DNA from 2 places in the Eubacterium maltosivorans genome. Region 1 is predicted to be linked to the other one. Evidence: predicted binding sites of a transcription regulator. Region 1 holds the regulator's gene; the other holds the start of a gene.
What was found. Region 1 encodes Rex, which represses fermentation and respiration genes when NADH is low (regulators of the CRP and FNR family bind a similar motif). Its sites were predicted from a motif close to ATTGTTAANNNNTTAACAAT; they were not measured.
Positions count from the first base shown of each region.

Region 2: a site for Rex is predicted at 2,429-2,448, ahead of CPZ25_RS15075 (acetyl-CoA C-acetyltransferase). Genes of this name have one in related genera too.

Region 1 covers NZ_CP029487.1:3,851,464-3,855,660, reverse strand. The annotation lists gene CPZ25_RS17890 (sensor domain-containing protein) at 1-1,556, opposite strand, end outside; cyclic di-GMP riboswitch class I at 1,580-1,663, opposite strand; gene CPZ25_RS17885 (redox-sensing transcriptional repressor Rex) at 1,762-2,406, opposite strand; gene CPZ25_RS17880 (P-II family nitrogen regulator) at 2,566-2,916, opposite strand; gene CPZ25_RS17875 (DUF1538 domain-containing protein) at 2,984-3,748, opposite strand; gene CPZ25_RS17870 (DUF1538 domain-containing protein) at 3,745-4,197, opposite strand, start outside.
Region 2 covers NZ_CP029487.1:3,265,166-3,269,362, reverse strand. The annotation lists gene CPZ25_RS15085 (3-hydroxyacyl-CoA dehydrogenase family protein) at 1-65, opposite strand, end outside; gene CPZ25_RS15080 (enoyl-CoA hydratase-related protein) at 205-981, opposite strand; gene CPZ25_RS15075 (acetyl-CoA C-acetyltransferase) at 1,153-2,334, opposite strand; gene CPZ25_RS15070 (ABC-F family ATP-binding cassette domain-containing protein) at 2,713-4,197, shown strand, end outside.

The DNA.
Region 1 (4,197 bases):
TCCAGCTTGATGATGAAGCCGTTGCGCTCAAAAAGCGGGATGAAACGGTAGGGCGTCAGGAACCCTCTTTCAGGATGATCCCAGCGCACCAGCGCCTCCGCGCCGATCACGCTGCCTGTCTGCACATTGTGCTTGGGCTGGAGATACACCTTGAACTGGTGCTTTTTCAGCGCGTCGTCCATCTCGTTTTCGATCCGCTGCTCCTCAATCTGTTTGGCTCTCAGCTTTTTATCGTAAAAGGCCCACTGCTTGATGAGGCTCCCTTTAATGGTCTTCTGGGCCAGGTTTGCCCAGTCGCATAGGATACTGATCTGGACATTCCGGTCCCTCACAATGCAGATACCGCAGGAGGGCATAACCTGGTAGGTTTCTGAATACTGGTTAATCTCCGCCAGTATTTTCTGAATACGCCTGAGCAGTGGCTCACCCGAACCATAGGACATACAGAGACAGAACACATCGCTGTTCATGCGCCCAAAAGCGTCCATCGGCCCCATATGGCCCGAAATAACAGTTGCCATAAAGCGGAGCAGCCGGTTTCCCTCCTCCCGTCCATACAGATCATTGATAAACTTAAAGCGGTTGACATCCAGGCGCACCACGGCATATTTCTGCTCCGGATGCTCCCTGAGCAGCTTTTCTGCCCGGGAATAAAAGGTATTGATGTTATAGATACCGGTTAACATATCAAACTCTGCCCGGTATTTCAGGGTTTCGTGCGCGCGCTTGGATTCGTCGATGTCGTTCAGGGTACCGATCACCCGGCTGATGCCGCCATCCTCATTGTAAAGCACATTAAATACAATTTTACACCAGATATAGCGGCCTTTCTTATTGCAGAGCCGGATTTCCAGCTCTACCTGCCCGTTGCTGATGGCGTCCATGCTCATTTTCTGCTTTAATATTTCAATATCGCCGGGGTGGACGACCCCATCGTCAAGCCAGATTTCCTTGATGTCCCGGCCGTCATAGCTGCCCATAAAATTTTCCGAAAACCGGGGCGCATAATAGCGCTCTCCGGTCTCTGGGTTCCACTCAAATACCAGGGTGTTTGTCTGCCCAATCACCAGACGGTAACGCTCGTCATCCATCTGCTTTTTCTGAAGGCTTTGGTTTTCCTTCTCAACGGCTTCCAGCTGTTTTTTATAATCAATATCCATGATAAAGCAGAGCAGGATCTCATCCTCCTCGCCTTCAATATCCGCTGGAAAAACGGTCAGCGAGGCCCAGTGATAGGCGCCGTCCTCCCAAAGCTTACGGAACTCTCCAATGACGCTGGTCTTTCCGGAAGCCAGTGCCGCGTGTATTTTATCAATATCAAAAAAATCCAAAAAACGTCTCGAATCCTCCGGGTGAATCATGTGCGCTGCCACATCGGCAATACCGTCTGTCAAAGCGCCGTCTTCTGGCGGCGTCACATATTTACCCTCTACATGGTAGATGATCCGATAATGATTTTTGGTAATGTTCAGTTCATAGAGCTCGTCGTAAATATTACGCAAAGCTACGTTATAAACATTATTTTCAATGGTTTCGTTTGTCTTTTTTCCTGCCATTTTACAGCTCCTGTTATGGGTTTAACTGCAGCTGGCTACCCTACAATGTATGTTTAGGCCCTGTAGCTTTGCGTCTCTGTCTTTCAGCAGATTTGCCCTAGTATTAATCTCGTTTATATTTTACTCTATTATATAATAGATTTTTTTGAAACACAACTCCTATTTTCCACCAAAAAAGCAGGCTTAAGCCTGCTGGTATTTCTGGTTATTCGTTCTCTTCCTCTTCGTTAATCAGGTAGGTTAAGGTAAACAGACTGTCGGTGATGTTCACACTCTCTACCACCACGTCGTCCGGCACCGTCAGGTCCAGAGGCACGAAGTTCAGGATCGCTTTGATCCCGAGCTCTACGACACGGTCTGTGGTTTCCTGCCCGACCTTCTGCGGTACACTCAGGATACAGATATCAATCTTATGGTGCGCCACAAAGGCGTCGAGATCGTCCATGTGGTACACAGTCACGTCTCCGACCTTTTTGCCAATCTGATCCGGATCCACGTCGAACATGGCCTTGAAGTGAATGCCCTCTTCCTTAAAGCGCTCGTAATTGACAATGGCATGTCCCAGGTTCCCAGAACCGATGATAATGCAGTTATACTGGAGATCAAGCCCCAGAATTTTGCGAATGGCCTCCTTCAGCTCTTTTACCTTGTAGCCGTAGCCCTGCTGTCCGTAAGCGCCAAAGGAATTCAGGTCCTGCCGGATCTGCGAGGCGGTCAGCCCCATCATAGCCGCCAGCTCCTTAGACGAGATTTTTTCAATATGTTGATCCTGTAAATCGGTTAAATACTGGTAATACTTGGGCAGACGCTTAACAACTGTCATCGATACCCTTTTTGAAAAAGTTTGCATTCTGCACTCCCCTCCTGCGTCGTACTTATCCTTTTTATTATATCAAGTTGTTAAAAAAACGTCAATTTTTATGGTCGAATTAATTAAAAAAGTGTCAAAGTTTTTTAATTCCTTCAGAAACCGGGCAAACAAGCGCCTTCGGGGTGTCTTTAAAAGCAATTAATCGGTGATGTCCGACATCAGGTTAAGGTGCGGGCTGCCAATCACCTTGGCCACATCCAGCACAAAAGCAATGCCCATGCCCGGCCTGTCGATTTCGATTTTCTTCTGGATCGAGCAGAGCACCGCGTTCCTTATGGACGCGTCCACCAGAATCAGAACGATCTCCTTTTCAGGCTCAATGGTGATGCCGAAAAACCGGGCGTTCTCATGGATGCCGGATCCACGGCCATACATAACGGTCGCTCCGTCAGCGCCGCCCTGTTTGGCCGCGTCAATGACCTCGCCGGACATATCCTTTTCCACAATCACCACAATCAGTTCGGTCTTAATCTTATTTCTGTCTTCCATTTTTTCCTCCATCATTCGCTAAGTAATCTACATATTATATATGATTAAAATCTTCTGTCAATACCGGTTAAGAATCACGCGGCTGCTTTTCACACTGCCTTTTCCTGTAGGCCTCCTTCTGCTTATAAAAGAAGCCCAGAAGCAGGGTTGTCAGAATCGGCGCAAGGGCAATCAGCGCTACCACGCCAAAGCCGTCCAGCAGCGGATTTCGTCCTGGCGTCGCGCCCGCCACAGCCACTGAAAGAGACAGAATAAAGGTCGAGCACATGGGGCCAGTGGCTACGCCGCCGTTATCAAAGGCCATAGCCAGAAAATTCGGCTCCACAAAGCGGCCGAGAATAAAGGCCAGTATATAGCCCGGAATCAAAATCCACCAGAGCGAAATACCGGCCAGCAGCCGGATCATGGCCGTCATAACCGCTAACGCCACGCCCAGCGAGATCGCAAGCAGCATAACGCGTGCTTTGATGGCGCCGCTGGTCATTTCCTCAACCTGCTTTACCATGACCTGGACGGCTGGCTCGGCAAAGGCGACCAGAAAACCGATGGCAAAGCCCAGCGGAATGAGAATCCAGCTGTACTCAAGCTCTGCAAGGGCTGTGCCCAAAAATTCGCCGGCCGGTACAAAGGCAATGTTTACGCCCTGGAGAAACAGCACCAGCCCCAGGTAAGTCACCACAAAGCCGCCTATAATCCGCTTGATAATAGGAGCCCGCAGCCGCAGCGCAATGGCGTTCAAAAACAGAAAAATCAAAACAATGGGCAGGATGGCCAGAAAAACCTCCCATGCCACCTCCGGCATACCGTGAAATAAATGACTGATCAGGCTCATCTGAAGATCACCCCCAAAATCATGACGGCCAGCACCGGTCCCAGCGAGGACAGGGCAACCATCCCAAAGCTGTCTGTTCCTTCCCTGCTGGTTCTTACGCCGCTGGTGATCCCGCTGCCCAGACTCAGTATAAAGGGCACTGTGATGGGACCAGTAGTGACGCCGCCGGAATCAAAGGCTACTGGCGCCATCTCAGGGTTCGTAAAAAAGGACAGGGCAAAAACAGCGATATACCCAATGATCAGGATATGGTACAGCTTCATCTGAAAAACAAAGCGCAGCAGCGCGATAACCAGAAAAATACCGACCCCAACGCCGACCACAGCGATGAGCATCGTCCGGTTGATGCTCCCCTCCGAGACTGCTGCCACCTGGCCAGCCAGCACCTGCACATCCGGCTCGGCAATGGTCACAAACATGCCCACAAAAAAGCCGGCGATAATCAGAAT
Region 2 (4,197 bases), 590 kb from region 1:
GTAGAAGCGAAAACCTGAGCAATACCAGATCCCATTGTACCGGCACCAATAACGCCAACTTTCATTTTAAGTCCTCCTAGATAAATTAAAAACTTTTTTGTATTCTTGTATATACAGATTTGTATATACAGGCGAAAAGCCCAAACTCAAGGGTATTTTTATACAAAAATACCCTTGAGTTGAAAATCATATTAAATTACAAGCTTAACGATTCTGGAAAGGTTCGTGTTTACGTTTTTCCAGGAAAGCAGCCATACCTTCTTTTTGATCAGCAGATTCAAAGCATCCGCCAAACTGTTTTGCTTCAAAGGCAATTGCGTCGTCCATACCCATTTCAAGACCATCATTGATAGCTTTTTTAGTATTGCGAACAGCAATTGGAGCATTGTTAGCAATTTTACCAGCTAATTTCAATGCAGCAGGCATTAATTCGTCTGCCGGATAAACAGCATTAACCAGGCCCCAGCTCAAAGCGTCAGCCGCTTTGATATTGGTGCAGGCATACAGCATTTCTTTTGCTTTACCAGTCGGGATCAGACGTGCAAGACGCTGAGTACCACCGAAACCAGCAGTGATACCAAGGCCAACTTCAGGCTGGCCAAAGGTTGCATTTTCAGAAGCCAGACGAATATCGCAGGACATGGATAATTCACAGCCGCCGCCCAGTGCAAAACCGTTAACCGCAGCGATAACCGGGATTGGTAAAGTTTCGATCTTTCTGAAAATATCGTTTCCTTTTTTACCAAAAGCTTCGCCTTCAGCCTGAGTCAGGCTGCTCATTTCACCGATGTCCGCACCGGCAACAAAAGATTTCTGACCGGCGCCTGTAATAATCAGGCAACGGATCGTATCTAAATCAACACCGTCGATGACCTTGTCCAGATCTTCAAGTACTTCACTGTTTAAAGCGTTTAAAGCCTTTTCACGGTCGATGGTGATAACAGCAACTGCACCCTGTGGTTCATATTTAACAAAACCCATTGTAATTACCTTCTCTCCTTAATTGATATGTTTAATTTCCTTTTTCTGCTAAGAGAAAGATCGAAATAAAAGGCGTAAGCTGCAGAAACGACGTCTTGTCATTTCTATATGAGCGCGCTGACCGCAGCTACACGCAGCTTACCGAGTAATTCGTCCTTTACTTTTGCAAAATTAGTCCATTTCTACGATGGTGGACACGCCCATACCGCCGCCTACACATAAGGTTGCAAGACCTTTTTTAGCGCCGCGTTTCTGCATTTCGTGCAGTAAGGTTACCATGATACGGCAACCGGAAGCACCAACCGGGTGACCCAGAGCGATGGCACCGCCGTTTACATTCAATTTATCTTCAGGAATATTTAAAGTTTTGCCTACAGCACAAGACTGAGCTGCGAAAGCTTCATTTGCTTCAACTAAGTCCATATCATCGATGGTTAAACCAGCTTTTTCTAAGGCTTTGCGGCTTGAGAAGATTGGTCCAACACCCATGATGGATGGATCAACACCAGCGGAAGCACCGACAACAAATTTAGCCATTGGCTTAACGCCTAATTCTTTTGCTTTTTCAGCAGACATAACAACGATGGCAGCAGCGCCGTCATTGATACCAGAAGCATTTGCAGCAGTTACGGTACCGTCTTTTTTGAAAGCCGGACGCATTTTGCTGATACCTTCGGCAGTTACGCCTTTTCTTGGGAATTCATCAACTTTGAATTCAACAATTTCTTTTTTAACTTTAACCGGAACTGGTACGATTTCATCGTCGAAACGACCAGCTGCCTGAGCGGCTTCACATTTCTGCTGGCTCTTAGCGGCGAAATCATCCTGATCTTCGCGGGTTACATCATACTGTTCTGCTACATTTTCAGCAGTGATACCCATGTGATAGTGATTGAAGGCATCGGTTAAACCGTCTTTGATCATGGTGTCGATGAACTGGCCGTCGCCCATTCTGTAGCCATAGCGTCCTTTAGGAACAGCATAAGCAGCGCCAGACATGCTTTCCATACCACCAGCAACAATAATATCCGCTTCTCCAGCCTGGATCATAGCAGCTGCAAGGTTGATGCATTTAAGGCCAGAACCACATAAATTGTTAAGTGTTAAAGCTGGAACTTCAACAGGAATACCAGCGTTTACAGCGGACTGACGAGCGACACTCTGTCCCTGAGCTGCCTGTAATACACAACCCATTAATACTTCGTCAACGTCTTCCGGTTTAACACCTGCGCGGTTTAATGCTTCTTTAATAACGATGGTTCCCAAGTCTACCACTGGAACGTTTGCTAAAGAACCACCAAAACTACCAATTGCTGTACGTACAGCACCAGCTAATACTACTTCTTTTGCCACTTAAAATTCCCTCCATTAATTCTCACATTTCCATGTGAATATTTGAATCATTTATCTTATACTCCAACTGTCCATTTATAGAACAAAAGGAGTATCTGTTAAATATATAACAATACTACCACATATTTGGCGAATTTGCAATAGATTACAGGAAAATTCTGTTATTAAACGGTCTTTTTTTGTGAAATATGTATATACAGGTATATTGACCCCCTATAACTACTCAAATCATACATAAGCGGTGTTTTATTGTATATTTATACTACTCAACAAAGCTTTAAATTAGCCTTATTTTGAGATTTCTTTTTTCTTAGCATAATTTGTGTTAAAATAGCCCTTAAGAAAACCGCTAAAAGCTAAAAGAAAGAAAATGAAATCATGAACCTATTATCCGTCATCAACCTTAAAAAAACCTACGGTGTCAAAACCCTTTTTGAAAAAATCAGTTTCAACATCGAGGACAGCGATAAAATCGGCGTCATCGGCGTTAACGGCACTGGGAAATCCTCCCTGCTTCGCATTGTCGCCGGGCAGGATACCCCGGATGCTGGCGAAATCCGCATCTACGGCAGCAAACGCATTGAGTATCTGGCCCAGACACCCGAGCTCGACCCAAATGTCACCGTCCTGGCCCAGGTCTTCCGGGCCGACACGCCGGAGATGAACACTCTGCGGGACTATGAGAGCACTCTGGATCTCCTGGCGCGTTACCCAGAGGATGAAAAACTCCAGAAGCACCTTCTGGCTCTGACCGATACCATTGACGCAGGCGGCCTGTGGAACCTGAAATCCCAGGTCGAAACCATCCTGACCCAGCTGGGTATCAAGGACTTCGACAAAACCATCGGCACCCTGTCCGGCGGGCAGCGCAAGCGCGTGGCAATGGCCTCCGTACTCCTGACCCCCTGCGACCTCCTGATCCTTGACGAGCCCACCAATCACCTGGATAATGAGACCATTGCCTGGCTCGAAAAGTATCTGGAAAACCGCAAGGGCGCCCTCTTAATGGTCACACATGACCGCTATTTTCTGGACCGTGTCGTGAACAAAACCGTCGAGCTGGACGGCGGCGCCCTGTACGAATACACCGGCAATTATTCCGAGTTCGTCGAAAAAAAGGCCGCCCGCAAAGAGTTCGAAAACATTATGGAACAGAAACGACAGAACCTGTACCGGCGTGAGCTGGCATGGATCAGGCGCGGTGCACGTGCCCGGACCACCAAACAGAAAGCCCGGATTCAACGCTTCGAGGATATTAAAAACAGCGCCGCCGACCTGAGCGAGGATATCCTCGAAATCAACGTAGGCTTCACCCGACTTGGTAAACAGGTGATAGACATGGACCATGTGTCCAAGTCCTTTAAAAACCAGTGCGTGGTGAAGGACTTCAGCTACATTTTCGGGCCCGATGAACGCATTGGCATCATCGGAAAAAACGGCAGGGGGAAATCCACTCTGCTGAATCTGATTGCTGGAAAAATCCGGCCAGACAGTGGAACCATCATTATCGGCGACACGGTCAAAATCGGCTATTTCTCCCAGGAATCCGAAGACATGGATCTGAATCTGCGCGCCATTGAATACATTCGCGAGGGCGCTGAAACCGTGGAAAACGCCCGGGGTGAGGTCATCACTGCGGCCCAGATGATGGAGCTGTTTCTTTTTGACCGCTACGCCCAGTGGGTGCGGATCTCCGAACTGTCCGGCGGTGAACGCAGACGCCTGTATCTGCTCCGTATTCTTATGTCCGCACCGAATGTTCTGCTCTTAGACGAGCCCACAAACGATTTGGATATCGATACTCTCAAAATTCTGGAAAATTACCTGGATGATTTCCAGGGCAGCGTGCTCACCGTCTCCCAT